4 regions of the Streptomyces sp. NPDC050504 genome follow, and region 3 is predicted to be linked to each of the others. Evidence: riboswitches for the same ligand, from Rfam matches in the RefSeq annotation. Region 3 holds a riboswitch; each other region holds the start of a gene.
What was found. A riboswitch is a leader RNA that binds a small molecule or an ion and turns the genes downstream of it on or off. The one in region 3 is predicted to bind cobalamin.
Positions count from the first base shown of each region.

Region 1 (7,441 bases), on a different contig from region 3:
TCTCCCCACCGGAAGTGGCGCGGCGGGCCCCGCTCGCCACCGGACGTGCCCTGACCCGCTGACCCGCTGATCCGTACGGACCCGGACGCACGGATGGGGGGCACCGCTCGCGCGGTGCCCCCCATCCGTTTGCCGGGTCTAGAAGTCGTCGTCGAAGGAGACGTTGCCCTCCACGGCCACCTGGTAGGCCGAGACGCGGCGCTCGAAGAAGTTCGTCAGCTCCTGGACGCCCTGGAGCTCCATGAACGCGAACGGGTTCTCGGAGCCGTACAGCGCGGGGAAGCCGAGGCGCACGAGGCGCTGGTCGGCGACGCACTCCAGGTACTGGCGCATCGACTCGGTGTTCATGCCGGGCAGGCCGTCACCGCACAGGTCGCGGCCGAACTGGAGCTCCGCCTCGACGGCCTCCTTCAGCATGTCGGTGACCTGCTGCTGGAGCTCGTCGTCGAAGAGCTCGGGCTCCTCCTTGCGGACCGTGTCCACGACCTCGAACGCGAAGTTCATGTGCATGGTCTCGTCGCGGAACACCCAGTTGGTGCCGGTCGCCAGGCCGTGCAGCAGGCCGCGCGAGCGGAACCAGTAGACGTACGCGAAGGCGCCGTAGAAGAACAGGCCCTCGATGCACGCCGCGAAGCAGATCAGGTTGAGCAGGAAGCGACGGCGGTCGGCCTTCGTCTCCAGCCGGTCGAGCTTCTCGACCTCGTTGATCCACTTGAAGCAGAACTGCGCCTTCTCGCGGATGGAGGGGATGTTCTCGACGGCGTCGAACGCGGCGGCGCGGTCGTCCGGGTCGGGGAGGTAGGTGTCGAGCAGCGTCAGGTAGAACTGGACGTGCACGGCCTCCTCGAACAGCTGGCGCGACAGGTACAGGCGCGCCTCGGGGGAGTTGATGTGCTTGTAGAGCGTGAGCACCAGGTTGTTCGCCACGATCGAGTCGCCCGTCGCGAAGAACGCGACCAGACGGCCGATCATGTGCTGCTCACCGGGGGTGAGCTTGGCGAGGTCGGCGACGTCGGAGTGGAGGTCGACCTCCTCGACGGTCCAGGTGTTCTTGATCGCGTCCCGGTAGCGCTCGTAGAAGTCGGGGTAGCGCATCGGGCGGAGCGTCAGCTCGAAGCCGGGGTCGAGCAGGTTCTTGGCGGCGCCGGTGGCGCCGGTGGCTTCGGTGGACATTACTGGCAGGCCTCGCAGGACTCGGGGTTTTCCAGGGAGCAGGCGACCGCGTCCGGGTCGGCGACCTGGGGGGACGCCTGCGCGGGGACGGGGGCCTGCGCGCGGGCCGCGCCCGCGATGCGCGTCGCGGGGCGCGAGCGCAGGTAGTACGTGGTCTTCAGGCCCTGCTTCCACGCGTACGCGTACATGGAGCTGAGCTTCCCGATGGTCGGGGTCTCCAGGAAGAGGTTCAGGGACTGCGACTGGTCCAGGAACGGGGTGCGCGCGGCGGCCATGTCGATCAGGCCGCGCTGCGGGATCTCCCACGCCGTGCGGTACAGCTCGCGCACGTCGGCGGGGATCCACGCGAAGCCCTGGACCGAGCCGTTGGCGTCGCGCAGCGCGTCGCGGGTGCGGGCGTCCCACACGCCCAGCTCCTTGAGGTCCCGTACGAGGTACGAGTTGACCTGGAGGAACTCGCCGGACAGCGTCTCGCGCTTGAAGAGGTTGGAGACCTGCGGCTCGATGCACTCGTAGACGCCCGCGATCGATGCGATCGTCGCGGTCGGGGCGATCGCGAGGAGCAGCGAGTTGCGCATGCCGGTCTTCGCGACGCGCGCCCGCAGGGCGTCCCAGCGCTCCGGCCAGTTCAGCTCGGTGTCGAAGTGGTCCGGGTGCAGCACGCCGCGCGCCGTACGGGTCTCGTCCCAGGCCGGGAAGGTGCCCGCGCGCTCGGCGAGGTCGCAGGACGCCTCGTACGCCGTGAGCATGATCCGCTCGGCGATCTTCGTGGAGAGCGCCTTGGCCTCGGCGGAGTCGAAGGGCAGCCGCAGCTTGAAGAAGACGTCCTGGAGGCCCATGGCGCCCAGGCCCACCGGACGCCACTTGGCGTTGGAGTTCCCGGCCTGCTCGGTCGGGTAGAAGTTGATGTCCACGACGCGGTCGAGGAAGGTCACGGCCGTGCGGACCGTGGAGTCCAGGCGGTCCCAGTCGATCTCGCCGGCCTCGGTGACGAACGCGCCCATGTTGATCGAGCCGAGGTTGCAGACGGCCGTCTCGCCGTCGTCGGAGACCTCCAGGATCTCCGTGCACAGGTTCGAGGAGTGCACGACGCGGCCCGGCAGCGCGGTCTGGTTGGCGGCCCGGTTGGAGGCGTCCTTGAACGTCATCCAGCCGTTGCCGGTCTGCGCGAGCGTGCGCATCATGCGGCCGTACAGGTCGCGCGCGGGCATCGTCCTGCGCGCCAGGCCCTTGGCCTCGGCGGCCCGGTAGGCGGCGTCGAACTCGTCGCCCCACAGGTCGACCAGCTCGGGGACGTCGGCGGGGGAGAAGAGCGACCAGTCGGCGTCGGCGTTCACGCGGCGCATGAACTCGTCGGGGATCCAGTGCGCCAGGTTGAGGTTGTGCGTGCGGCGCTGGTCCTCGCCCGTGTTGTCGCGCAGCTCCAGGAACTCCTCGATGTCCGCGTGCCAGGTCTCCAGGTAGACCGCGGCGGCGCCCTTGCGGCGGCCGCCCTGGTTCACCGCGGCGACCGAGGCGTCGAGGGTCTTGAGGAAGGGCACGATGCCGTTGGAGTGGCCGTTGGTGCCCCGGATCAGCGAGCCGCGCGAGCGCACCCGGGAGTAGGGGATGCCGATGCCGCCCGCGTGCTTGGAGAGCCGCGCGACCTGGAGGTAGCGCTCGTAGATCGAGTCCAGCTCGTCCAGCGGCGAGTCCAGCAGGTAGCAGGAGGACATCTGCGGGTGGCGGGTGCCGGAGTTGAAGAGCGTCGGCGACGAGGGGAGGTAGTCGAGGCGGCTCATCAGGCGGTAGAGCGCCGCGACCTCGTCCAGGGCGCGCGGCGAGTTGTTCTCGGCCAGGCCCGCGGCGACGCGCAGCATGAACTGCTGCGGGGTCTCGATCACCTTGCGGGTGATCGGGTGGCGCAGCAGGTAGCGGCTGTAGAGGGTGCGCAGGCCGAAGTACTCGAAGCGGTCGTCGCCCAGCGGGTCGATCAGCGCGTCCAGCGCGGCGGCGTGCAGCGTGACGAATTCGGCGGTGCGGTCGGCGATCAGGCCCTCGCGGTGCCCGACGGCGACGGAGGCGGAGAAGACGACGGCGCCCTGGCTCCGGGCCTCGTCGGCGATCGTACGGGCGAGGAGGCGGGCGGCCAGCTTCGAGTACGCGGGGTCCTCCGCGATCAGCCCGGCGGCGGCGTCGGTGGCGAGGTCGCGGAGCTCGGCGGCGTCCGACCCGGCGTGCCGGCCGCGCAGCGCGGCGGCCGCGACCTTGCCCGGGTCGGTGTCGGGCAGGTCGACCGTGAGGTCGGTCAGGGTCCGCAGCAGTGCGGTTCCGGGACCGTCGGTGTCCGCGGTCGCGACTGAAGCGGGATCGGCGGGCGCGATCGTCACGTGGAGGCTCTCCCTCGCTCGGCTCGGGGCCGGCGGGGGCAGCGGGGCGCCGTCCGGGCAGGCGCGAAGGGCACACCGGACGGCGTCCACCGGCCCAACCGCGAGGCCCGGACGTCTGGGCACCCGGTTCGGCTGAACCGGATGCGCCGTCGGCAGGTCATCGGACTCACGGGCACGGAAAAGCGTGCCAAAGAACACCGTTGCGGGACAGTTCCGGATTTTCACCGGATTCCCCTGCGACGACAGCGAGGACGAGCATACATGTGGGGGGTGCCTGATGCGGCACCCACCACATGTTGTGTCGCCCGTCTCGGGGCACCTGTTCGGGGTCGCCCGAATTGTGCCGTGCGCGCGCCGCGGAGCCGCTTTCCCTTGTGCCGCCTGGGCGGGCGGCGTCCGGGCCGGTCGGGGCGCTCAGCCCGATGCGCTCTCCGGGTCCACGGGGTCCACCGGGGCCCCGTCGCCGTCGGCCGGGAGGTCGCCGCGCTCCACGTCCGCGCCGCCGCCCGTGGCGCCGCTCGCGGTCGCCTCGGGCAGCACCTCGTCCAGCTCCCTGTCGTTCGCGCGGTGGGCGCCGTCGACCGCGTCGCGCAGCGTCTGTTCGTCGACGGCCGACAGCTCGCCGCTCGCCGTGATCACCCGCTCGCCGTCGATCCGTACGAACCGGTGGTCGGTCGCGCCCTTGCGGTAGCCGCCCTTCTGACCCCGCTTCCGCTCGACGGAGAGCTGGAACATCCTGCCGCTCCCGTCGGTGTGGACCGCGCCGTAGCCGTCGTCGCCGACGACCCCGACCGACTGTTTGGCGACCGTGAAGCCGGTCACCTCGGTGACGTACACGAAGTCGACCGAGGTCTGCGCGGCGCGGGCGCGCGCCTCCAGCTCGGCCCGCGGCGGCGCGGCGCCCGCTCCTGCCCGCTCGGTGCCGCAGGCGGCGACGAGCAGGACGGGGAGCAGCAGGAGCGGGGCGGTGCGGCGCGTCCTCGGGGTCGTCATGCGGGCCATCATCGCGTACGTCGAACGGGCCGCCGCACGTATGTGCGACGGCCCGTTCGGCGGCCCGGAAGGCCCGGACGGCCTAGTGGCCGGAGCCCGCCGTCGCCTTCGGCAGCTCGGCCCGGACCCCGGGGTCGCCGGCGTCCGCCGTGTAGTCCTCGGGCGAGGTCTCGTCGATGCCGTCGGGCGCGTTGACCGCCTTCAGGACGAACGTCATGACCACGGTGACGACCACGTTCAGCACGAACGCGGTGAGGCCGATGTAGCCGATCTCCCCGATGCCGGGGATCTCCGCCGACGAGCCGCCGAAGTGCTTCTGGGTCGGCGAGGCCACCCCGTACGCCGCGGCCGTGCCGTACACCATGCCCACGGCCCAGCCCGCGAGCAGCGCCCAGCGGTGGAACCAGCGGGTGAACAGGCCGCCCACCAGCGCGGGCAGCGTCTGGAGGATCCAGATCCCGCCGAGCAGCTGGAAGTTGATCGCGACGGTCTTGTCCATGGTCAGGACGAACGCCAGCGCGCCCACCTTCACCAGCAGCGAGACCAGCTTGGAGACCTTGGTCTCCTGCTCGGGCGTCGCGTCCGGCCTGATGAAGTCCTTGTAGATGTTGCGCGTGAAGAGGTTTGCCGCGGCGATCGACATGATCGCGGCGGGCACCAGCGCGCCGATGCCGATCGCGGCGAAGGCCACGCCCGCGAACCAGTCGGGGAACATGTTCTCGAAGAGCTGCGGGATGGCCAGCTGACCGTTCTTGACCTTGATCCCGGCCGCGATCGCCATGAAGCCGAGCAGTGCGAGCAGGCCCAGCATGAGCGAGTACAGCGGCAGGATGGTCGTGTTGCGGCGGATGACCTCGCGGCTCTTGGAGGAGAGCGTCGCGGTGATCGAGTGCGGGTACATGAAGAGCGCGAGCGCCGAACCGAGCGCGAGCGTCGCGTACCCCCACTGCCCCATCTCGCCGGGCACCAGCGCGCCGCGCGGCTTGTCCGTCGCCGGGTTGATCTGCGCGTAGGCGTCGCCCGCCTTGGCGAAGATCTCGTCGAAACCGCCCAGCTTGTACGGGATGTAGATGATCGCGACCAGGATCACCAGGTAGATCAGGGTGTCCTTGACGAAGGCGATCAGGGCGGGCGCGCGCAGCCCGGAGGAGTAGGTGTACGCCGCCAGCACGCCGAACGCCAGCAGCAGCGGCAGGTCCTTGACGAACCAGTGGGTGTTCTCGCCGCCGCCGACGCCCATCACGTCCAGGACGGCCTGGATGCCGACCAGCTGGAGCGCGATGTACGGCATCGTGGCGAGGATGCCGGTGACGGCGACCGCCAGCGACAGCCCCTTGGAGCCGAAGCGCCCGCGCACGAAGTCCGAGGTGGTGACGTACCCGTGCTTGTGCGAGACCGACCACAGGCGCGGCAGGAAGGTGAAGATCAGCGGGTACACCAGGATCGTGTACGGGACGGCGAAGAAGCCCGCCGCGCCCGCCGCGTAGATCGCCGCCGGGACGGCGACGAAGGTGTACGCGGTGTAGAGGTCGCCGCCGAGCAGGAACCAGGTGACCCAGGTGCCGAACGAACGGCCGCCGAGGCCCCATTCGTCCAGGCTGTTCTCGTTCTCGGCCCTGCGCCAGCGCGAGGCGAGGAAGCCCATGACCGTGACGGCCAGGAAGAAGAAGATGAAGACGGCGAGCGCGACGCCGTTCACGCCGTCCTTCACTTCGCCGCACCCCCCTTGCGGGCGCGCTGGTCGTGCTTCCACAGCTGGTACGCGACCATCGTGAGCGCGGTCGAGACGACCACCCAGAGCATCTGGTACCAGTAGAAGAACGGGATGCCGGCGAGCTTGGGGTCGATCTTCGCGTACGAGTCGACCCAGAGCATGGCGACGAACGGCGCGGCGAGACAGAGGCCGATGATCACGCGCACGGGCGTGATCACGGGTCTGTTCTCATCTGGCACTTGCGGCATACGTGGGCACCGTCCCCTCGCTGATCCCTCTGCAACGTGCGGGAAATCTAAGGGACTATCTCGCTCTATGGAACCCCTGTCCGCTATCCGGACAGGGGCTTGCCAAGGGGGCCCGCCGCGGTCAGCAGCAGCGGAAGCCCGAGCGGGGGTCCGACTCCTGCCGGTCCGTCCGCATCCGCTCGAATTCGCGCCGCGTCGGCACCCGTACGGCCGGATCGTGGCCGCGCAGGTGCGCCACGTACCGCTCGTACGCCGTCTCGTCGGTCAGCTCGCGCACGTACCAGCGCACCGCGCTAGCTCCCCGACGCAGAGCGTTCAGCATGTCTCGCCGCCTCCCTCGCCGCCTCTTCCTTCTCCGGCTTCGTCGCGAACAGTCCGGCGGGGGCGGTCAGCTTCGACTCCGTGTGGGGCGCCTCGCTGAGCTTCGCCGACGCGGGGTCGCGCACGGCCTTCACACAGACCCGTGCCGCGTCCGCGACGACGACCACGATCAGGAGGGCGAGCACCGCGGAGAGGACGCCGTCCACCGTCGAGTTGGTGACGACGGTGTGCATGTCGTCCATCGACTTGGCGGGCGGCAGGACCTTCCCGTCGTCGATGGCGTCCCGGTAGCGCTCGGCCTGGGTGAAGAAGCCGACGCGCGGGTCGTCCGAGAACACCTTCTGCCAGCTCGCGGTGAGCGTCACGGTGACGTCCCAGGCGAGCGGGATCCCGGTGATCCAGGCCCACTTGAGCCGTCCCGACTTGATCAGGAGCGTGGTGCAGACGGTCAGGGCGACGGCGGCGAGCAACTGGTTGGAGATGCCGAAGACCGGGAAGAGCTGGTTGATCCCGCCGAGCGGCTCGTGGACGCCGACCCACAGGAAGTACCCCCACAGGCCGACGACGGCCGCGCTCGCGAAGAGCATCCCGGGCTTCCAACTCACGTTCCTGAACGGCTTGTA
Region 1 is NZ_JBITHO010000004.1:479,937-487,377, reverse strand. It holds gene ACIBNE_RS17450 (hypothetical protein) at 1-62, shown strand, start outside; gene ACIBNE_RS17445 (ribonucleotide-diphosphate reductase subunit beta) at 139-1,173, opposite strand; gene ACIBNE_RS17440 (ribonucleoside-diphosphate reductase subunit alpha) at 1,173-3,542, opposite strand; cobalamin riboswitch at 3,676-3,818, opposite strand; gene ACIBNE_RS17435 (hypothetical protein) at 3,957-4,535, opposite strand; gene mctP (monocarboxylate uptake permease MctP) at 4,618-6,246, opposite strand; gene ACIBNE_RS17425 (DUF3311 domain-containing protein) at 6,243-6,497, opposite strand; gene ACIBNE_RS17420 (CstA-like transporter-associated (seleno)protein) at 6,619-6,819, opposite strand; gene ACIBNE_RS17415 (carbon starvation CstA family protein) at 6,791-7,441, opposite strand, start outside.
Region 1: linked by a shared signal. The riboswitch ahead of ACIBNE_RS17440 (ribonucleoside-diphosphate reductase subunit alpha) and the one ahead of ACIBNE_RS20505 (hypothetical protein) in region 3 are both predicted to bind cobalamin.

Region 2 (7,441 bases), on a different contig from region 3:
GCGGTCAGAACTTCTCCGGGCGGATCAGCGCGGCCACCAGGTAGCCGACGAGGGCGAGGGCGATGACGAGGCCAACCACGTTCTCAATGCTCATGGACGATCGACTCCCCGGGTGGAAGGCGGACGGGTGCGGACGGGCCCGGCAGGCGGTTGCCCGCTGTCGTCGGGGCCTGCGACGGGTCGCGGGCCCACCTTGGCAGCGGATCGCCACCCGTGTCCGGGACGCTGACGGAGCTTTGACGGGTCCTGTACGGCGGTTCACGCGACCGGGTGCGGTGGGCCCCTGCGCACGGTGGTCGCCCTGTGCCGCACCGGGGCCTGGGAGCACGTCGTACGGGCGGGCACGCCCGGCCCGCGGCACACCCCCTGGCTGCCTCGGGCCGGGGCGTCCCTCCTGTCGGACGGTCCCGCCCGCCCGTGCCGAGGTGCCGATCCGGGCCGTCGGTCGCGGACCGTACGCGCCGCCTGCGGCGGAGCGCCCCTCACACCTCGTACGGTCGAGCGGTCGTCCACCCCCGTGCGGTGATCATCCTGTGCCGCGCCGGGCCCGAACAGGCCCGCCTTGACGTGGTTCTGACGCTCTGCCACATCGCTTTGACGGGGCCTTGACGACTCCGGCGCACGCCTCGTATCGGGCGCGTAAAAGCCTGCGCCGGACCGCCGCCGCAGGGGTGGCGGGCGTCTAGATTCGCCCTCGGCCGCTCACCGGCCCGGGGACGTCAGTGGCCTGATCGCCCCCGGACCGCGGGGGCGCGGACGTCCTCCCGAACACGGCGACCGCGCCCCCGCGCGCGACCGCCTCCTTCCGTCCACGACCGCGCCGCGGAGCCGGGGCACCGCACCCCGCACCCGACCGCCGCGGCGCGCCTCCCGCCCGTCGTTCCCCTCCGGCCTCCGCCGCGCGGACGGCCGACTCCTGCCAGAAAGCCTTCCGCGATGCATCCCGCCGCGCCCCGACCGGCGCACTCCCCTGCCGACCCGCAGCTCTCCGCCTCCGCGCCCACCACGGGCGCGCCGTCACCCCTCGCGCCGCCCGCGTTGCCCGTACCGCCCCAGGGCCGTGTCCCCCGGTTCGGCCCCCGGCGCCGACGGGCCGGCCACGGCGGGCTGCTGGATCCGGTCCAGCTCCTGACGTCGTTGCCCGAGGCGCTGCGCAAGCTGCACCCGCGCACGCTCGTCCGCAAGCCCGTGCTGTTCGTGGTGGCCGTCGGTTCGGCCCTCACCTCGATCTCCGCGCTGTTCGACCCGTCGGTGTTCACCTGGACCGTCAGCGCCTGGCTCTGGCTGACGGTGGTCTTCGCGAACCTGGCCGAGGCCGTCGCCGAGGGCAGGGGACGCGCACAGGCCGAGTCGCTGCGCCGGGCCCGTACGGACACGGTCGCGCTGCGGCTGCGCCACTGGCAGTACGGCACGGACGTCGACCGCGCGGCGACGGAGGAGGTCGCCGCGACCGATCTCAAACAGTTCGACTTCGTCCTGGTCGAGGCGGGCGGGCTGGTCCCGGCCGACGGCGACGTCGTCGCCGGGATCGCCTCGGTCGACGAGTCCGCCGTCACGGGCGAGTCCGCGCCCGTGATCCGCGAGGCGGGCGGCGACCGCTCGGGCGTCACCGGCGGCACGACCGTGCTCTCGGACCGGATCGTCGTCCGGGTCACCTCGAGGCCGGGCCACTCCTTCCTGGACCGGATGATCGCCCTCATCGAAGGGGCGCGGCGGCAGAAGACGCCGAACGAGATAGCCCTCAACATCCTGCTCTCCGCGCTGACCGTCGTCTTCGTCCTGGTCGTCGTCGCGCTCAGGCCGATGGCGGGGTACGCGGACGCCGCCCCGTCCACGACCGTGCTCGTCGCCCTCCTCGTCACCCTCATCCCGACCACGATCGGCGCGCTGCTCTCCGCGATCGGCATCGCGGGCATGGACCGGCTGGTGCAGCGCAACGTGCTCGCCATGTCCGGGCGGGCCGTCGAGGCCGCGGGCGACGTGAACACCCTGCTCCTCGACAAGACCGGCACCATCACCCTCGGCAACCGCGAGGCCGTGGCCTTCGCGCCGATGCCGGGGGTGGAGGCGGCGCTCCTCGCCGACGCCGCGCAGCTCTCCTCGCTCGCCGACGAGACCCCCGAGGGCCGGTCCGTCGTCGCCCTGGCCCGGCACCTGTACGGCCTGCGGGCGCCTGCCGAGGGCGAGTTGGCGGACCCCCGGTTCGTGGAGTTCAGCGCGCAGACCCGGATGAGCGGCATCGACCTGCGCTGGGACGGCGGCGCCTGCCACGTCCGCAAGGGGGCCGCGGCCCGGATCGTCGCCTGGGTGGAGATGTACGGGGGTGCGGTGCCGCCCGAGGCCCGGGGCTGGTGCGACGCGATCGCGGACGCCGGCGGCACTCCGCTGCTGGTGGCCGTCCACGACGGGGGCGGGCCCCGGGTCCTGGGGATCGTCCACCTCAAGGACGTCGTGAAGGAAGGCATCGGCGAACGGTTCGCCGAACTGCGCCGCATGGGCATCCGTACGGTCATGGTCACGGGCGACAACCCGCGCACGGCACGGGCGATCGCCCACGAGGCGGGCGTCGACGACTTCCTGGCCGAGGCCACCCCGGAGGACAAGCTCGCCCTCATCCGGCGGGAGCAGGAGGGCGGCAAGCTGGTCGCGATGACCGGCGACGGCACCAACGACGCTCCCGCGCTGGCCCAGGCGGACGTCGGCGTGGCGATGAACACCGGCACCTCGGCCGCCAAGGAGGCCGGGAACATGGTCGACCTCGACTCCAACCCGACCAAACTGATCGAGATCGTCGAGATCGGCAAGCAGCTCCTCATCACCCGTGGCGCGCTGACCACCTTCTCGATCACGAACGACGTGGCGAAGTACTTCGCGATCATCCCCGCGATGTTCACCGGGGCCTATCCCGGCCTCGAAGCGCTGAACGTCATGGGGCTGCACAGCCCCACGTCGGCGATCACCTCGGCGATCATCTTCAACGCCCTGATCATCGTGGCCCTGATCCCGCTCGCGCTGCGCGGCGTGCGCTACACGCCCGCCTCCGCACACCATCTGCTGCGCCGCAACCTCCTGGTGTACGGGCTCGGCGGCCTGGTGCTGCCCTTCATCGGCATCAAGTTCATCGACCTCATCGTCTCGACGCTCCCCGGTCTGGGGTGAGCCCCCGTCAGAAGCCCGTCGGGAAGACCGGTGCGCCGCCCTGTCGCACACCGCGTCCCCGCACGGCGTCAGGGTCGCGTGAAGACTCGTCGGCCGCGCCCCTGCGCACCGCGCCTCCGCCCTACGTTCGCCCCATGAACCGATCCGACGGACGCCTGCCCGCAGACCGCCGCGTGCGCCGCCACGTGCTGGCCCTCGCCGTCGGCTCCGTCCTCCTGTGCGCCATCGGCGCGACGACGGACAGCATGTGGCTGCTCGGCATCGGCACCTGGCTCCTCATCGCGGCCGTCCTCCTGGAACTCGTGTACCGCCCGTGAACCGCGCGCGAAGGGAGGCCGGTCCACCGCGGGTTCACCGTCCCGACCCCCGGACCCACTGGTCGCGCACGAGCAGCGGCGCGTAGGCTGGCCCCGCAGCTGGTTCGCCCTGCCCGCCAGGCAGGGAGTCGCAAGAGGGAACCCGGTGGGAATCCGGGACTGCCCCGCAGCGGTGAGTGGGAACGACCGCCGTCATGAGCACTGGGCCCCGGACGGGACCTGGGAAGCGACGGCCAGTAGGTGTCCGCGTCGGAAACGACGAGGGCGTGCCCGCGAGTCCGAAGACCTGCCACTGCCCGCACGCGGACCGTTCCGCGTGCGGACATCCCGGTGACCTCGTGGGCGGGTCGGCGTACACACTGGACGGAACGGCCGCGCCTTTGCCGCGCGGGGTCGTCGCCGTCCGGTTCGTCATCCCCTTCGCGCTCTCGTCCCGTCTCCGGGATCTCAGGGATTCATCTCGCGAAGGAGATCTCCGTGACCAGCAGGACCGCAGCCGCGGCGGCACGGGCCACCGTGTACGGCTACCCCCGTCAGGGGCAGGACCGGGAACTCAAGAAGGCGATCGAGGGGTACTGGAAGGGCCGCGTGGACGCCGACCGGCTGCGCGCCACCGCGGCGGAACTGCGCCGCGGCAACTGGGAGGAGCTGGCCGCCGCCGGCATCAGCGAAGTCCCCACCGGCGACTTCTCCTACTACGACCACGTCCTCGACACCACCGTCATGGTCGGCGCGGTCCCCGAGCGGCACCGCGCCGCCGTGGCCGCCGACCCGCTGGACGGGTACTTCGCCATGGCCCGGGGCAACCAGGACGTGGCGCCGCTGGAGATGACCAAGTGGTTCGACACCAACTACCACTACCTGGTGCCCGAGTTGGGCCCCGACACGGTCTTCACCGCCGACTCCACCAAGCAGGTCGCGGAACTGCGGGAAGCCCTCGGGCTCGGCCTCGCGCCCCGTCCCGTCGCCGTCGGCCCCGTCACCTACCTGCTGCTGTCCAAGCCCGCGCCGGGCGTCGCCGCCGACTTCGACCCGCTCACCCTGCTCGACCGGCTGCTGCCCGTCTACGCCCGGGTCCTCGCCGACCTGCGGGCCGCGGGCGCCGAGTGGGTGCAGCTCGACGAGCCCGCCCTGGTGCAGGACCGCACGCCCGCCGAACTGAACGCCGCCGCCCGCGCCTACCGCGAGCTGGGCGCGCTCGCCGACCGGCCCAAGCTCCTGGTCGCCTCCTACTTCGACCGGCTCGGCGACGCCCTGCCCGTACTGGCCAAGGCCCCGGTGGAAGGGCTCGCCCTCGACTTCACCGAAGCCGCCGCCGCGAACCTCGGTGGCCTCGCGGCGGTGGGCGGCCTGCCCGGGAAGCGGCTGGTCGCCGGGGTCGTCAACGGCCGCAACATCTGGGTGGGCGACCTGGAGAAGTCCCTGAGCACGCTCGGTACCCTGCTCGGACTGGCCGACCGGGTCGACGTGGCCGCCTCCTGCTCGCTGCTCCACGTCCCGCTCGACGCTTCGCTGGAACGCGACGTGGACCCGCAGATCCTGCGCTGGCTCGCCTTCGCCCGGCAGAAGACCGCCGAGATCGCCACCCTCGCCAAGGGGCTGACACAGGGCACCGACACCATCGCCGCCGAACTGTCCGCGAACCGCGCCGCCCTGGCCTCCCGCGCGGCCTCGGCCATCACCCACGACCCCGTCGTGCGCGCCCGTGCCGCCGCCGTCACCGGGGCGGACGCGCGCCGCCCCCAGCGGTACCCCGAGCGGGCCGCCGCCCAGCGCTCCCACCTGGAACTGCCGCTGCTGCCGACCACCACCATCGGTTCGTTCCCGCAGACCACCGAGCTGCGCACGGCCCGCGCCGACCTGCGGGCCGGGCGGCTCGACAGCGAGGGCTACGAGGAGCGGATCAGGAACGAGATCCGCGACGTCATCGCGTTCCAGGAGAAGACCGGCATCGACGTCCTCGTGCACGGCGAGCCCGAACGCAACGACATGGTGCAGTACTTCGCCGAGCAGTTGACCGGCTACCTCGCCACCCAGCACGGCTGGGTCCAGTCGTACGGCACCCGTTACGTGCGCCCGCCGGTCCTCGCGGGCGACATCTCACGGCCCGAGCCGATGACGGTGCGCTGGACGGCCTACGCCCAGTCGCTGTCCGACCGTCCCGTCAAGGGCATGCTCACCGGGCCCGTCACGATGCTCGCCTGGTCCTTCGTCCGCGACGACCAGCCGCTGGGCGACACCGCGCGGCAGGTCGCCCTCGCGCTGCGCGACGAGGTGAACGACCTTGAGGCGGGCGGCACTTCGGTGATCCAGGTCGACGAGCCCGCCCTGCGCGAGACGCTCCCGCTGCGCGCCGCCGACCACGCCGCCTACCTGGCCTGGGCCACCGAGGCGTTCCGCCTGACCACGGCCGGGGTGCGGCCGGAGACCCAGATCCACACGCACATGTGCTACGCCGAGTTCGGCGACATCGTCCAGGCCATCGACGACCTCGACGCCGACGTCATCAGCCTGGAGGCCGCCCGCTCCCACATGCAGGTCGCCCGCGAGCTCGCCGCCCACGGCTACCCCCGCGAGGCCGGACCCGGCGTCTACGACATCCACTCGCCGCGCGTCCCGAGCACCGAAGAGGCGGCGGCCCTGCTGCGCAAGGGACTTGAGGCCATCCCGGCCGAGCGGCTCTGGGTCAACCCCGACTGCGGCCTGAAGACCCGCGGCTGGCCCGAGACCCGGGCTTCGCTCGAAAGCCTCGTGTCCGCCGCCCGTACGGTCCGCGCGGAGCTGGGAACCCCCACGGACTGATCCCGCCGCGCAGCACCGGGCCGGGGCGCCGCGCGGCGCCCCGGCCCGAGTCCGCCGTCGGAGGAGGAGCGCCTCACGTGCCGGGCGGCAGCGTGAAGTCGAAGACGGCCGAGTCGAAGACCGCGTACTCCTCGTAGCCGAGCAGTTCGTAGAGGCGGGAGCGGGTCTGCATGTGCGGGAGGAGGGACCGCTGGGTCCCTTCGGCGGCGATCGTGCGCAGCCCGTCCTCGACCGCGCCCATCGCGACGCGCAGCAGCGTGACCGGGTAGAGCGCGATGTCGAAGCCGAGGTCCTCCAGTGTCCGGGTGTCCAGGAGGGGCGTCCTGCCGAACTCGGTGAGGTTCGCCAGCAGGGGGACGTCCACGGCCCCGCGGAAGGCCTCGTACTCGGAGAGGTCGGTCAGCGCCTCGGGGAAGACCGCGTCCGCACCGGCGTCGACGTAGGCCTTCGCCCGGTCGATCGCCGCGTCGAGCCCCTCGACGGAGCGGGCGTCGGTGCGGGCCATCAGCAGGAGGCCCGGGTCGCGGCGGGCGGCGACGGCGGCGCGGACGCGGCGGACCATGTCCTCGCGGGGCGCGATGGTCTTGCCGTCGAGGTGGCCGCAGCGTTTGGGGTTGACCTGGTCCTCCAGGTGGAGTCCGGCCAGGCCCGCGTCCTCCAGGAGCTGGACGGTGCGGGCGGTGTTCACCGGCTCGCCGAAACCGGTGTCGGCGTCGATCAGCACGGGCAGGTCGGTGACCCGGGTGGTCTGCTGGGCGCGGGCCGCGATCTCGGTCGACGTGGTCAGGCCGATGTCGGGCAGGCCCAGGTCGGCGGCGAGCACGGCGCCCGAGAGGTAGACGGCTTCGAAGCCCGCGTCCTGGACGAGGCGGGCGCAGAGCGGGCTGATCGCGCCGGGGATGCGCAACAGGCGCCCGGTGGCGAGCTGTTCGCGCAGGGCCCGGCGGCGTTCCTGGGGCGTGGTGCGGGTGTGGAACAGCATCAGAACAGGCCTTTCGGGAGCCGGCTGTCGTACGCGGCGACGGCCGCCGTGTCCACGGCGGGGAACAGGCCGTCGAGGTCGGCCGGGCCCAGCTCGGCCAGGTGTTCGGCGGTGGCCAGGAAGCGGTCCTGCTCGGCGGGGGCGACGAGGCCTCCGGTGAGCGTGCGGAACTTGGCGGTGT
Region 2 is NZ_JBITHO010000006.1:627,160-634,600, forward strand. It holds gene kdpF (K(+)-transporting ATPase subunit F) at 5-94, opposite strand; gene kdpB (potassium-transporting ATPase subunit KdpB) at 937-3,159, shown strand; gene ACIBNE_RS25455 (hypothetical protein) at 3,294-3,476, shown strand; cobalamin riboswitch at 3,609-3,764, shown strand; gene metE (5-methyltetrahydropteroyltriglutamate--homocysteine S-methyltransferase) at 3,954-6,278, shown strand; gene prpB (methylisocitrate lyase) at 6,352-7,257, opposite strand; gene ACIBNE_RS25470 (MmgE/PrpD family protein) at 7,260-7,441, opposite strand, start outside.
Region 2: linked by a shared signal. The riboswitch ahead of metE (5-methyltetrahydropteroyltriglutamate--homocysteine S-methyltransferase) and the one ahead of ACIBNE_RS20505 (hypothetical protein) in region 3 are both predicted to bind cobalamin.

Region 3 (7,441 bases):
TCCGCTCCGGACAGGACCGGGCGGATCAATCGTGACACACCCGCCCCGCGCGCCGGGATGCCGGGCGGGGACGCCCCCCGGCCACCCCGTGACCGCCCCGCAGCAGGTGAAGGGCCGCAACAGCCCCTCCGGGGCTAAGCTGTGCGGCGCTGCTCGGAAACTTCGGGAGGAGGGCTTGGTCAGCGCGCACATGGCCGCCCTGCTGGACGAGCTGGCGGCCCATCGCACCGCCGGTCTCGACGTCTCCTTCGCCCGCCGCTGCTGTGTGGCCCTCGGGGTCGACGGACTGGCCGTGACGCTCTGCGACAACGGCTCCTTCGGCGAGCTGATCTGGGCGAGCGACGAGCTCAGCGCACGCCTGGACGACCTCCAGTTCACGCTGGGCGAGGGACCGGGACCCGACGCGGCCCGCGGCCTCGGACCGTCGCTGGACGCCGATCTGCGGCTGGTGCCGCAGGCCAGGTGGCCGTCGTTCCTGCCGGCCGCGGAAGCGCTCGGACCGAGCGCGGTCTTCGCGCTGCCGCTCCAGATCGGGGCGATCCACGTCGGAGTGCTGACCTGCCGGAGGGACGTGCCGGGGCCGCTCGGTGAGGCCTCGCTCGTCGACGCCCTGGTCTTCACCGAGGCACTGACCCTGGCCCTGCTGGGGGAACGGCGCGAGGGGGGAGGACGGATGGCTGGAGGAGGGGGTCTGGCTGCACCGCGCGGAAGTGCACCAGGCGACCGGCATGATCTCCGTACGGCTCGGGATCACGCCCGCCATCGCGCTGCTGCGGCTGCGGGCCTACGCGTTCGCCGAGGAGCGCGCGGTGCTGGAGGTGGCCAGGGACGTGGTGGCGAGAAGGCTTCGATTCCCGCTCCCGGGGGAGCAGCAGAGCGAGGGGAACGAGGCGGGGGACCGTGGGGGCAGCGACGACGACAGGGGGACGGGACGATGAACGTTCCGCACTCCGCCGGATCAAGGTGACAGGCATGGACAACCCCTTGCGCGAACAGCAGCTCGCCTCGGTCTTCGCGGAACTCGCCGACACGCTCGTGGACGACTTCGACGTCATCGAGTTCCTGCAGCGGACGGCGGCGCGCTGCGTGGAACTCCTCGACGTCAGGGCCGCCGGGCTGATGCTGCTCAACCAGCGCGGCAGGCTCCAGACGGCGGCCTCCTCCGACGAACGCGCCTGGCTGCTCGGCGTGCTGGACGCCCAGCACGCCGAGGGGCCCTGTCTGGACTGCTGCCGCACCGGGGCCCCGGTGGGCCCGATCGCGCTCGACTCGGCGGAGGCGGCGGCGCGTTGGCCCGCGTTCACCGCGCACGCCCGCGCGGCCGGGTTCGTGAACACGTTCGCCGTGCCGATGCGGATGCGGGAGAACCCGATCGGCGCGCTGAACGTGTTCCTGAACGCCGACCAGCACCCGCCCGATCCCGCCGACGTACGGCTGACACAGGCGTTCGCGGACACCGCGACCATCGGCATCCTCCAGCAACGGACCGTGCAGCACGGCGAGTTCCTGCTCGGCCAGCTCCAGTCCGCGGTCACCAGTCGCGTCAGGGTGGAACAGGCCAAGGGGATACTCGCCGAACGCTGGGGAATCTCGGTGGACGCGGCCTACGAGGAGCTGCACGACTACGCGGCCGCGCACCGCGCGCCGCTGTCCCAGGTGGCGCTGGCGCTGGTCAGGGGCGAACTGGACGCGGAGGCACTGCGCGCGGCCGGGGACGAGGAGCGGGACTGAGCCCCACGGGCGCGGCCCGCGCGGCGCGCCCCGCGCAGGGCACGGACAGCGACTGGTTCGCGACATCCCGTCAACGGCCCCCTAGGCTCTGCCCGTTCGCCGTTCTAAAGTGAGGCGCAGAGGCCCCGGTCCCCGGCCCCGAGCACCACGGCTCCACGGACCCTCCAGACCTCCCGTGCAGGCGCCGGGTTCCTCCCGCAGCCCGCGCACCCACGGTCGAGGACCGGTCCGGTCGTCGGCTCCGGGGGGAGCGGGCCGTCGGCCGGACCAGGTGGTGCCCCGCGGCCTCTCCGCACCCCCGAACAGGTGTTCCGCCACTCGGACGTTTGGTTGACAGGTTCCGGCCATGCTGGGACTCTCGCGGACGACAAGTCCATACATCGAGGCGACGCCAGCCAGGAACCCGGTGCGAATCCGGGACGGTCCCGCCACTGTGAACCCGTGCGCCACGCGCGGGAGAGTCAGGTACTGGCCCGTCGTCCTCCTGCCATGGGGCGTGGAAACCCCAGAAGGAGCACCGGTATGTCCCTGCACTCCGCACCGTCGACCGACACCGCGGCCGTCCCCGCCGCGGCCATCAGCACGCGCGACTGGCTGATCGCGCTCGCCGCCGCGATCGTCGCCCTGCTCGCGCTCTACGCGATCTTCATGGACAACGGCACCGTCGTCTCGGCGACCGGCGAATACCTGCACGAGTTCTCGCACGACGGGCGGCACCTCTTCGGCGCCCCCTGCCACTGACCGGGACGGACACCCAGCACACCATGGCGATCACGTCCCCCGTACTGCCCCTGCTCGGCCGCGGCCTGGCCGCGGGCGGCGCCGCCGGTCTGGCGACCGGCCTGTTCTCGCTCCTCCTCGCCGAGCCCCTGATGGACAAGGCGATCCGCCTGGAGGAGGCCCGCAGCGAGGCGGCCCACTCGCACGGGGCGGCAGCCGCTGCCGCCCAGCACCACGAAGAGCTGTTCAGCCGCTCCACCCAGCACTTCGGCCTGGTCGTCACGGCCGTCGTCGCCGGGCTCGCGCTGGGCGCCCTGTTCGCCGTCGCCTACGCGCTGGTCCACCGCCGCACGCCGACCGCGGCGCCGTGGCCCCGCGCACTGCTCTTCTCGGCGGCGGCGTTCTGCGCCGTCTCGCTCTTCCCCGGCCTGCGCTACCCGGCGAACCCGCCGGGCGTGGGCGACTCCGGCACCGTCGCCCACCGCCAGGACCTCTGGCTGGGCGCGGTCGCCGTCGGCGTCCTCGGGATGTTCCTCGCCCGGCAGGTGTACGTGCGCCTGGCGGGGCGGCCCGAGCCGGTGCGCCAGCTCGCGGTGGCCGGTACGGCGGTCGCGGTGCTCGCGCTGCTGTTCGCACTGCCGGGCAACCCCGACGAGGTGCCCGTGGCGGCGACGCTGCTGTGGGACTTCCGGGTGCTGTCGCTGGCCTCGCACGCGCTGCTGTGGGCGGTGTTCGCCGCGGTGTTCGGCGGCCTCGGGCTGCGGGCGGCGGGGCGGGCCGAGCGGGTGACCGGGCCGGTGGCGGTGACGCCTGCGGCGTGAGGCCTGCGGCGTGAGGACAAGGGTGTGACGACAGGGGCGCGGGCCGCTCGGAGCCGGTCCGCGCCCGTCCCCCGTTCACACCTTCTCGGCCGCCCGGCCGACGCCCGTCAGGAACGCCGACACCACCACGTTCGCGGTGTAGGCGCGCGCCTCGCGGTCGTACGTGCCCCCGCAGGTGATCAGGCGCAGCTCCGCGCGGCCGTCGGCCCTGGGGCCGTACGCCTTGCGCGGGTCGAACTTCTCGCGCGTGAAGACCTGTACGTCGTCGATGGTGAACTCGGCGACCGAGCCGTCCGTCCTGGTGACCTTGACCTGTTCGCCGGGGCGGGCGGCGCTGAGCCCGTAGAAGACGGCGGGCTTGGTCTCGGTGTCGACGTGGCCGACGAGCAGGGCGGCGCCCGCCGCGCCGGGCTCGGTGCCCGCCCGGTACCAGCCGACGGTGTGCGGCATCTCGAAGGGCGGCGGGTCGATCGCCCCTCCGGCGTCCAGGCCCCGTGGGATCACCGGGGCCCGGATGCCTATGGAGGGGATCTCCACCTGGTGCGGCCTGGCCGGTTCCAGGGGGTCGTGCGCGGGCGGCAGCGGTACGTCCAGGGGGCGGCCCACCGCGGCGACGTCGCCGGTCGTGGGGGTGGCGACGCCCGCGGGGCCGTTGGTGACCTCGCGGCCCCACAGCCACAGGCCGAGCAGCAGCACCGCCCAGGCGATGCCGGTGATCATGCGGCCGTGGCCGCGGCTCTCCCCGGACACCGCGGCCTACTCCAGGTCCGCGCGGCGGCGGCGTACCGTGCGCAGCGCGACCGCGACGGCCGCGACGGCCGCGAGCGCGAGGCCGATGAGGGCGTGCCGGGTGCCGGGGCCCTCCTCGGTGGCGGCGGTCTCCGTGACGGCGCCGCCCTCGACGGGACGCTCGGCCGCGCCGCCGCCGCCCGCCCTGACCGGGGCGGTGGGCTGGACCTCGTGGTGGACGACCGTGAAGGTGCCGGCCTTGTGGTGGTCGTGGCCGTCGCAGGTGACGGTGATGTCGTAGGTGCCCGGTCCGACGGACGACTTGACGGTCGTCTCGCCGTAGAGGGGGGTGCCCTTGCCGTTGTCACCGGTGAGCTCGGCGTCGGCGACGAACGCGGAGGACTTCGCGGCGCCGGTCGTGCCTTTGCAGTCGGTGACCTTGAGGGCGATCTCGCCGCCGGGCGCGATGGTGGACGGGGTCGCGGTGGCGGAGACCGATTCGTGGGCGAACGCGGGGGTCGCCGTGAGTAGGGTGGCCGCGGCTGCGGCGCAGAGGGCGTGGGTTGCTCTGTGCATCGTGGAACCTCCTGGTAATCGAAGGTTCACGTGCGGTGAGCGCGTTCGCATCCGCAGGGCTGGACCACTCCGCCGTACGGGGGTGGGGCGCGGTTCCCCGCGCCCCCGGCCCGCCTAGACCAGGTCCACCAGGTCCGCGATCGAGTCGACGATGCTGGAGGGGCGGAACGGGTACTTGTCGACGTCCGACGGCGTCGTCAGGCCCGTCAGGACCAGGTACGTCCGCATCCCCGCTTCGAGCCCCGCCAGCACGTCCGTGTCCATCCGGTCCCCGATCATCGCGCTCGCCTCGGAGTGCGCCCCGATCGCGTTCAGCCCCGTCCGCATCATCAGCGGGTTGGGCTTCCCGGCGAAGTACGGCTCCTTGCCCGTCGCCTTGGTGATCAGTGCGGCGACCGATCCCGTCGCGGGCAGCGGCCCCTCGATCGAGGGGCCCGTCTCGTCCGGGTTCGTACAGATGAACCGCGCCCCCGCGTTGATCAGCCGGACCGCCTTCGTCATCGCCTCGAAGGAGTAGGTACGGGTCTCGCCGAGCACCACGTAGTCGGGGTCGTGGTCGGTGAGGACGTACCCGATGTCGTGCAGCGCGGTCGTCAGGCCCGCCTCGCCGATGACGTACGCGGTGCCGCCGGGCCGCTGGTCGTCCAGGAACTGCGCGGTCGCCAGCGCGGACGTCCAGATGTTCTCGACGGGGATGTCCAGCCCCATGCGGGCGAGCCGCGCGTGCAGGTCGCGCGCGGTGTAGATGGAGTTGTTGGTGAGGACCAGGAACGGCTTGCCGGTGTCCCGCAGCTTCTTGATGAACGCGTCGGCGCCGGGGATCGGCACGCCCTCGTGGATGAGGACTCCGTCCATGTCGGTGAGCCAGGATTCGATCGGCTTGCGCTCTGCCATGGGACGGGACTCCTGCCGTGCAAGTGCTGATGTGCTGGGGACGCCGCGACGGCACTGTGGCGGACGCCCCCAGCATATTCAGGAAGTGCCGATCCTGACCCCGTCGATCTTGACCGGTCGGTCTCGACCCGACTCGACCGGTCGGTCTTCGGGGCGCGGCGCCCGGTCAGCTCCCCGTCGCGGACTTCCACGCGCCGACGTACTCGTCCAGGTTCGTGCCGATGTCCTTCCAGTCGGGCTCGAAGACCTCGATGCCCGCCATCAGCTTCGTCAGCGCGACGGCGTTGGCGTCGGTGGCCTTGACGTCCTTGCGCGCGCTGAATCCGCCGCCGACCCCGCTGACGTCCCGCTGGGCCTGCTCGCCCAGCATGAAGTCGAGCAGCTTCTTGCCGTTCTCGGTGTGCGGGGCCTTGTCCACCAGGCCCGCCGCGTACGGCAGCGCGAAGGTGGTGGGGGTGCCCGTCCCCTTCGCGGGGAACCAGATGCCGAGGTTCGGCATGGACTTGGACTGCGCGAAGTTCATCTGCACGTCCCCGTTGGCGACGTGCAGCTCGCCCTTGTCGACCTTGGGCGCGAGCTTGCCGGTGGAGGCGGACGGGCCGACGTTGTTCTTCTGGAGCTTCTTCAGGTACTCCATCGCGGCGTCCTTGCCGCCGAAGTCGTGCATCGCCTTGATGAGCACGGCGGTGCCGTCGCCCGCGACGCCCGGCGTGGAGTACTGCACCTTCTCCTTGAACTTCCCGTCCAGCAGCTCCTCCCAGCTCTTGGGGGCCTGCTTCAGCTCCTTCTTGTTGTAGACGAACCCGAAGTAGTTGTTGACCACCGAGGTCCACTTGCCGCCCGGGTCCTTGTCGGCGCCGCTGACCTTGTCGGCGCCCTCGGGGCGGTACTCCTGGAGCAGGCCCTTCTCGTCGGCCTGCTGGATGAAGGGCGGCAGCGTGACGATCACGTCGGCCTGCGTGTTGGACTTCTCGCGGACGGCGCGCTGCACCATCTCGCCCGAGCCGCCCTCCACGTACTTGACCTTGATGCCGGTCTCCTTCTCGAAGTCCTTGAAGACCTTGTCGTACCAGCCGTCGCCCTTCTCGCCCTTGAGGCCGTCGGCGCTGTAGACCGTGACGACCTTGTCGTCGGAGGCGGCGGAGCCGCCGCACGCGGTGAGGGTCGTGGCGAGGACGATGCTGCCGGTGAGGGCGGCGAGCGGCATGAGGTGGTTGCGGCGCATGGGGTTGCTTCTCCTGTCGGGGCAGGTCGGGGCGGGTCTGAGGGAGGGGGACGAGCGGGGAGGTCAGCGGTAGGAGGCCCTGGTGCGGACGCGGGAGACCGCGAAGAGCACGAGGAGCGTCGCGGCCATGAGGACCACGGCGACGGCCGCCCCGGTGAAGAGCGACCCCCGGTCGGTGGCCGCGAAGACCTGCACGGGCAGGGGCGTCCAGTCCGGCGGGTAGAGCATCACGGTGGCGCTCAACTCGCCCATGGACAGGGCGAAGCAGAGCCCGGCGGCGGCCGTCAGCGACGGCAGCAGCAACGGCAGTTTGATCCGCCACAGCACGTACCCGGGCCGGGCGCCGAGCGAGGCCGCGGCCTGCTCGTACATCGGGTCGAGACGCTGGACGGCAGCCGAGACCGACTGGTGGGCGAACGCCGTGACGAGGATGGTGTGCGCGACGATCACGATCCAGCGCGTGCCGTTCAGCAGCACCGGCGGCTTCGAGAACGCGACGAGGACCGCGAGTCCGACGACCACCGAGGGCACCGCGACGGGCAGCATGAACAGCGCGTCCAGCACCGCCCTGCCCCGCTTGCGCAGCCCGGCGGCGGCGAGCGCGGCCCAGGTGCCCAGCGTCAGCGCGAGCAGGCTCGCGGTGAGCGCGGTGACCAGGCTGGTGGTGAGCGCCTCCATCGACTCGCCCCTGGTCGCGGCGGCGTAGTTCCCGGTGGTCGGGCCCGAGGGGAAGGCGCCCGACCAG
Region 3 is NZ_JBITHO010000005.1:351,521-358,961, forward strand. It holds gene ACIBNE_RS20495 (ANTAR domain-containing protein) at 711-938, shown strand; gene ACIBNE_RS20500 (GAF and ANTAR domain-containing protein) at 973-1,731, shown strand; cobalamin riboswitch at 2,084-2,223, shown strand; gene ACIBNE_RS20505 (hypothetical protein) at 2,254-2,472, shown strand; gene ACIBNE_RS20510 (CbtA family protein) at 2,496-3,272, shown strand; gene ACIBNE_RS20515 (class F sortase) at 3,348-3,992, opposite strand; gene ACIBNE_RS20520 (hypothetical protein) at 4,029-4,577, opposite strand; gene ACIBNE_RS20525 (HAD-IIA family hydrolase) at 4,692-5,471, opposite strand; gene ACIBNE_RS20530 (2-aminoethylphosphonate ABC transporter substrate-binding protein) at 5,638-6,696, opposite strand; gene ACIBNE_RS20535 (ABC transporter permease) at 6,760-7,441, opposite strand, start outside.

Region 4 (7,441 bases), on a different contig from region 3:
CTGCGCCAGTACCGGCGCTGCGCGGCGGAGTACGAGCGGTGCCTCACCGACCTCCTCAAGGGTTTCGCGGGCGGCGACCCGGCGGCCGTGGCCAGGGCCTCGACCGTCAGCGCCACCCTCTCCCAGGAGGTGCTGCCCAAGCAGACCTTCGACGCCGTGCTCGCCCGCCGCGAGGAGTTCGGGGCGGACGGGGTCTTCGTCGCGCACACCGGCTCCCTCGTCGGCCTCCTCTTCGCCCGCAGACCCGCTCCCGCGGTCAAGGGCGAGGTGTCCGCCTTCTTCCACTCGCTCGGCCACCAGTGCTCGTTCGCCCAAGGAGGCTACGCGTGATCCATCCGCACATCGCCGACGCCCTGAAGGTCCCCGACCTCGTCCGGCTGACGGACGGCGCGGTCCTGCTCCGCTTCGAATCCATGAAGATCTACTCGGCGCTCGCCGCCGTCCGGCACCTGCTCGACCGGGGCGCGGTGCGTCCCGGGCAGACCCTGGTCGACAGCTCCAGCGGCATCTACGCGTACGCGCTGGCGCTGGCCTGCCACCGCTACGGGCTGCACTGCCACATCGTGGGCTCGACCACCGTGGACGCCACCACGCTCGCCCAGCTGGAGATACTCGGCGCGACCGTCGAGCGGGTCACACCGTCCCAGAACCTCAAACTGGACCAGGAGTTACGGGTCCGCAGGGTGCGCGAGATCCTCGCCGAGCGGCCCGACGTCCACTGGATGCGCCAGTACCACGACGAGGTCCACTACCTGGGCTACCAGGAGGTCGCCGACCTGGTGGCGGCGACCGTGCCCGACCGGCCGCTGACCGTCGTGGGCGGGGTCGGCTCGGGGGCGTCGACCGGCGGCCTGACCGAGCACCTGCGGCGCCGCGACCCCACGGTTCGCCTGGTGGGGGTGCAGCCGTTCGGCAGCGTCACCTTCGGCAGCCAGGACCACCACGACCCGGAGGCGATCATCGCGGGCATCGGCTCGTCGATCCCCTTCGACAACGTCCACCACCACCTGTACGACGCCGTGCACTGGATGGACTTCACGCACGCCTGCTCCGGCGCGGTCGCCCTGCTGCGCGAGCACGCCGTGTTCGCCGGGCTCTCCACCGGCGCGGCCTACCTCGCGGCGACGCACGAGGCCCGCCGCCACCCCGACCGGCTGCACCTGGTGATCGGCGCGGACACGGGCCACCGCTACGTGGAGCGGGTGTTCGCCCGGCACCGCGAGGCCTCGGACCTCGTCTCGCTCAAACCGACCGAGGTCGCGAGCCCCGAGGACATGACCATGCCCTGGTCGACGATGGCGTGGAACCGCGCCGCGTGGCAGCGGCCCGACACGTCCCGTTCCCACCCGCACCCACCCGCCGACACGCACCCGCCCGCCGACCCGCACAGCACGGCGGACGCACACGGAAATCCCCCCAGCAAGGAGTCCGCCGCATGACCGTGGCCTGCCTGGAATCGCTCACCTTCGGCCTCGGCCACCTGGCACGCGCGGCCGCGCGGCTGGACGAGAAGCTACTGCTCCTGACCCGCGACCCCGACTACTACGCCTACGAGTTGGCCCGGCTCCCCGAGGGCGCGGTGGACGTCGTCGAGATCGACACGTTCGACACCGAGCAGGTGGCCGGCCTCCTCGCCCGCACCCCCGACCTGCGCGGCCTCATCAGCTCCACCGACACCTGGATGCTGGTCGGCGCCGAGCTGGCCGAACGCTTCGGGCTGCCCGGACTCGACCCGGCGGCGCTGCGGCTCACGCGCGACAAGGCCGCCGTCCGCGACCTGTTGCACGCGGCCGGGCTGACCCGCTCGCGCGCGGCGGACGTGCCCGAATCGGCCGCCGACGACCCCGAGTCCGCCGCACTGCTGGTGAAGGCGGTGGGACTGCCCGCGATCCTCAAGGACACCTCGGGGACGGGCAGCCAGAACGTCTGGCTGGTCAAGGACGAGCCGCAGCTGCGCGCCGCGCTCGCCGAGGCGGCCGGGCGGCAGTTGAAGGGCCGGCTGTTCGCCGAACCTTACTTCTCGGGGCCCGTGTACAGCGCGGAGACCCTGACCTGGGCCGGGCGGACCCGACTGCTCGGCGTCTCCAGCCGGCTGATGTCGGCGGAGCCGCGCTTCCGCGAAGAGGTCACCGCCTTCCCCGTCGCCTTCCCCGAGCCGCGCCGCCTCGCGCTGGAGTCCTGGCTCGGGGACGTGCTCTCGGCCATCGGCTACACCGACCGCTTCGCGCACGTGGAGTTCGCGCTGACCACGGCGGGTCCCGAGATCGTGGAGGTCAACCCGAGGATCGGCGGCGCGCTGGTGGGCGAGGGCCTGTGCCGGGCGCTGGGCGTCAACGTGTACGAGGCGATGCTGGAGGCCGCGCTCGGCATCCGTCCCGGACTCATGGACGCGGCGCTGCCCGGCGGGCCCGCCGTGGCGTTCGTCCTCGGCTACCCCGCGCGCCCCGGCACCTTCTCCGGCGTCGAGGGCCTCGACCGGCTCTCCGACATGCCCGGCTCCCCCGCCTGGTACCCCGTCAAGAGCGTCGGCGACCCGGTCGAGCACCTGGACGACAGCCGGGGCTACGCGGGGATCGTGTACGCGGAGGCCGAGACGGCCGAGCTGGCCACGCACTGCGCGGTCGCCGCGGCGGGCGCCGTACGGGTCCTGACCGAGCCGTTCCCCGAGCCCGAAGCGGCGGCGCGCCCGGCCTCCGATGGCTGAAGGCGCCAAGGGCGGCACCGGGCTGTGGTCCGCGCTCGGCACGCTCACCGGGCCGCTGCGCTTCCTGCTGCTCAGCTCCTTCCTGATCCCACTCGGCAGCTTCATGGTGCTGCCGTTCATGTCGGTGTTCCTGCACGAGCGCCTGGGCATGGGGCTCGGGGCGGTCGGGGTGGTGCTGGCGGCGGCCTCGCTCGTGCAGTTCTCGGGCGGAGTGCTCGGCGGGGCGCTCGCCGACCGGGTGGGGCTGCGGCGCACGATGCTGTGGGCGCTGGTGGTGCGCACGGCGGGGTTCGCGGCGTTCCTGCTGGCGCTGCGCTGGCCGCCGCTGGCCGTGGGCGCGCTGGTCCTCACGTGCTGCGGGGCCGCCCTGTACCTCCCGGCGAACAAGGCGTACCTGGTGCACGGCGTGGACGAGGCGCGGCGCCCGGCGTTCCTGTCGGCGGGCAACGCGGCGCTCAACGCAGGAATGGCGGTGGGCCCGCTGGTCGCCGGGCCCTTCGTGCTGTCGTCACCGGGGCTGTTGTTCCTCGGTGTGACCGTGCTGTTCGCGGTCGTCGCGGTGGGGCACGCGCGGCTGCCCGCGGCGGCGGCGGACGAGGCGCGGCCCGGTGGCGGGGGCGCGCCGGGCGAGGGGTTGCTGACGGGCCTGGCGGTCCTGCCGTTCGTCGCCAACGGTCTGGCGTTCTACCTGTACTTCCACTTCCAGCACTACATGGCGGTGTACGCGCAGGAGCGGGCGTCCACCGAGTTCTACAGCCTCGTGCTGCTCGTCTGCTTCGTCCTGGTCATCGTCGTCCAGCCACCGGCCTCGGACACGATCCGGCGCATGAGCTACCCGCTCGCGCTCGCCGTCGGTTTCGCGGGCCTCGCGGCCGGAATGGCCGTCATGGCGCAGGGCTCGCGGGTAGCGCTGCTGGCGGGCGGCGTGCTGATCACGCTGGGCGACATCGTGCTCTTCCTCAAGAACGACCTGGAGGCCCTGCGCCGCAGCTCGCGCTCCGACGCGGTGGTCTTCGGTCAGCAGCGGCTCGCCGCCGGGCTCGGCGCGTGCGCCAGCGGCGTACTGGGCGGGCAGCTGTACGGCGTGGCCGAACGGGCGGGCGACACGGGCTGGTTCTGGCTGCTGGCCGCCGCCCAGTGTCTCCTGCTGCCGCCCCTCCTGCTCGCGCTGCGGCGCGGCTCCGAAAGCACCACCACCGATACCGACGCCATCCACGACACGGAAGGAACACCGGCTCCCGATGACACACACGGGCGGATTCCAGGACGATGACTTCTGGATCGAGTTCCACGACTTCCTCTTCTCCGAGCAGCGCTACACCCAGGCCGAGGAGTTGCTGGACTCCTCGCCGCTGCTCTCCTTCGCACCCGGCGCGCGGATCCTCGACCTGTGCTGCGGTCCCGGGGTGTTCACCGTGCCGCTCGCCCGGCGCGGCTTCGACGTGACGGGGGTGGACCGCAGCCCCGCGATGCTGGAGCGCGCCAGGAAGCGGGCGGCCGACGCCGGGGCCGCGCCCGCGTACGTCCGGGCCGACATGCGGGAGTACGCGCAGCCCGGCGCCTTCGACGTCGTGCTCAACATGTTCACGTCCTTCGGGTACTTCGAGGACCCGGCCGACAACTCCCGTGCGCTGCGCACCATGCACGACTCCCTGGTGCCCGGCGGGACGGTCCTGCTCGACATGGCGGGCAAGGAACTGCTGGCCCGCAAGGTCGTGCCGCCCAAGGTCGTGCAGCGCGGCGATGACCTGCTGGTGCAGACCGACACGGTGCTGGACGACTGGGCCAGGCTGCGCAGCGACTGGGTGCTGGTGCGGGGCGACCGGGTGACGCGCACCAGCCTGGTCTGGTTCGTGTACAGCGCGGTCGAACTGCGGCGGATGGTCGAGGACGCGGGCTTCGCGGACGTCGAGGTCTTCGGCGGTTTCGACGGCAGGCCCTACGACCACGACGCCGAGCGCCTGGTGGTGCGGGCGGTACGCGGGGAGTAATGGGCAGGGGCGTGCGACGGTTCGCCGCACGCCCTTTGCCCCGCACTCGACCGACCGTAATATCTCCTGGTCATCACCGCGACGGGAGACAGGAAGCCGGTGCGATTCCGGCACGGTCCCGCCACTGTGACCGGGGAGTGCACCCCTGAGGAAGGCCACTGCGCACCGCGCGGGAAGGCCGGGGGAACGTCGATCCGGGAGTCAGGACACTGGCCTGTCGCGGGTCCGATCCGAGGAGCGCGGACTCCGCAGGAGGCTCTACGTGTACGACGGCACACCCCGTCCCCCTTTCGCCCCACCCCGTTCCCTGCGCCTCCCGCGCCGCGGGACCCTGCGCGCCGCGGCCCTGGGCGCCGCCCTGTCGGCGGTGCTGCTGACCGGCTGCGGCACGTCCGAGGACGCGTCCGACAAGGGCGGTTCGGCCGACTCCGCCACCAAGGGGTTCCCGGTCACGGTCGACAACTGCGGCATGCGCACCACGTACGAGAAGCCGCCGTCCCGTGTGGTCGCCATCCATCAGCACCCCACCGAACTGCTGCTCAAACTCGGCCTGAAGGAGAAGATCGTCGGCACGGCCTTCCCCGACTCGGCCGTACTGCCCGAACTGAAGAAGGAGTACGCGGCGCTTCCCCAACTCGCCAAGAAGGAACCGTCGTTCGAGGCCGTCCTCGACACCGAGCCCGACCTCGTCTACGGCGGCTACGCCAGCGCGTTCGCGGAGAAGGACGGCCGCTCCCGCAAGGCCTTCGACAAGGCCGGGATCGACACCTACCTCAACCGCGAGTACTGCGGGAAGAAGCGGGTGTCGATGACGGACGCCTACGACGAGGTCCGCACCGTCGGCTCCGTCTTCGGCGTGCCCGACCGGGCAGCGCGCCTGGTGGCCGACCTCAAGGGGCGCGTCGACCGGGCCGGGAAGGCCGTCAGGGGCGCGCCCGCCGTGCCCGTGTTCGTGTACGACAGCGGGGACAAGTCGGCCTTCACCGCGGGCGGCAAGAGCCTGGGCACCGAGATCCTGAGGCTCGCGGGCGGCCGTAACGTCTTCGCCGACATCGACGAGGTATTCGGCGACGCGTCCTGGGAGCAGGTGGTGGCGCGCAGGCCCGAGGTCGTGGTGATCTACGACTACGCGGGGGCGGGCAGCGTGGAGCGCAAGAAGGAGTTCCTGCTCTCGCAGCCCGCGCTCGCGGACGTCCCGGCGGTGAAGAACAAGCGGTTCGTCGTGCTGCCGCTGACCGCGACGCTCGTCGGGATCAGGGCGCCGTACGCGGTCGAGGAGCTGGCCCGCGGTCTGCACCCGGAGCGGTTCAGGTGACGGCACCGGTCGAGGCGCCGCTCCGCGGCGCGCTCCCGGCCCCCGGTGCGCCCCTCCTCCAGGGGGCGCGCCGCTGGCCGTTCGCCGTCACGCTGGTGGTGCTGGGCGCGCTGCTGCTGGCCTCCGTCACGGCGGGCATGGCCATCGGTTCGGTGGACGTGCCCCCCGGCCAGGTCTGGGGCATCGTCAGCCACGCGCTGGGCGCCGACTGGACGGAACCCGACTGGTCGCGGGCGCGCGAGACGATCGTGCTGGACGTGCGCGGGCCGCGCGTGGTCCTCGGGGCGGTGACGGGCGCGGGGCTCGCGGTGGTCGGCACCGCGATGCAGGCGCTGGTGCGCAACCCGCTGGCGGAGCCGTACCTGCTGGGCGTCTCGTCGGGTGCTTCGCTCGGGGCCGTCTCGGTGATCGTCTTCGGATTGAGCCTGTTCGGCCCGCTGTCCCTGTCGGTCGCCGCGTTCGCGGGCGCCCTGGTGACGCTGCTGCTCGTCTACGCGACGGCCCGTACGGGCGGGCGCATCACCTCCGTGCGGCTGGTGCTCTCGGGCGTCGCCGTGGCCGCGGTCATCACCGCGGTGATGAACCTGATCCTGCTGACGTCCGGGCGGGGCAACGAGGCCCGCGAGGTGCTGGCCTGGACGCTCGGCGGGCTCGGCGGCGTCCAGTGGGACACGCTGTGGCTGCCGGGCACCGCGCTGCTGCTGGGCGTCAGCGTGCTGCTCGTCCAGGCCAGGTCGCTGAACCTGCTGCTCGCGGGCGAGGAGGCGGCGACGACGATGGGGCTCGACGTGGGCAGGTTCAGGGCCCGGATGTTCGTCCTGCTCTCGCTGGTGACCGGGGTGCTGGTGGCGGCGGCCGGGCCGATCGGCTTCGTCGGGCTGATGCTGCCGCACATCGTGCGCCTGGTCGTGGGCGGCGACAACCGCCGTGTGCTGCCCGCGTCGGCGCTCGCCGGCGCGGTGTTCCTGATCTGGGCGGACATCGCGGCGCGGACCGTCGCGGCGCCCATGGAGATACCGGTGGGAGTGCTGACGGCGCTGTGCGGCGGTCCGTTCTTCCTGTGGCTGATGCGCCGCGACGCCCGCAAGGACGCCGGCCGGGGAGTGGGATGAGCGCGATCGAACCGGCCGTCGAGCTGGCTGTGGAGGGGGTGACGCTCACCGCGGGCGCGCACCGCCTGGTGCGCGACGTATCCCTCACCGCGCGGCCCGGCGAGGTGGTGGGCCTCGTGGGGCCCAACGGCAGCGGCAAGTCGAGCCTGCTGCGCGCGGTGTACCGCGTGCTGCGGCCCGACGCGGGGCTCGTACGGGTGGGTGGCGCCGACACCTGGAAGCTGCCGGTGCGCAAGCTGGCCCGTACGCTCGCGGCGGTGGTGCAGGAGTCGGGCGCGGACTTCGACCTGACGGTGCGGGAGGTGGTGGCCATGGGCCG
Region 4 is NZ_JBITHO010000006.1:399,421-406,861, forward strand. It holds gene ACIBNE_RS24495 (hypothetical protein) at 1-330, shown strand, start outside; gene ACIBNE_RS24500 (cysteine synthase family protein) at 327-1,439, shown strand; gene ACIBNE_RS24505 (ATP-grasp domain-containing protein) at 1,436-2,704, shown strand; gene ACIBNE_RS24510 (MFS transporter) at 2,697-3,977, shown strand; gene ACIBNE_RS24515 (class I SAM-dependent methyltransferase) at 3,946-4,695, shown strand; cobalamin riboswitch at 4,746-4,928, shown strand; gene ACIBNE_RS24520 (ABC transporter substrate-binding protein) at 4,958-6,010, shown strand; gene ACIBNE_RS24525 (FecCD family ABC transporter permease) at 6,007-7,122, shown strand; gene ACIBNE_RS24530 (ABC transporter ATP-binding protein) at 7,119-7,441, shown strand, end outside.
Region 4: linked by a shared signal. The riboswitch ahead of ACIBNE_RS24520 (ABC transporter substrate-binding protein) and the one ahead of ACIBNE_RS20505 (hypothetical protein) in region 3 are both predicted to bind cobalamin.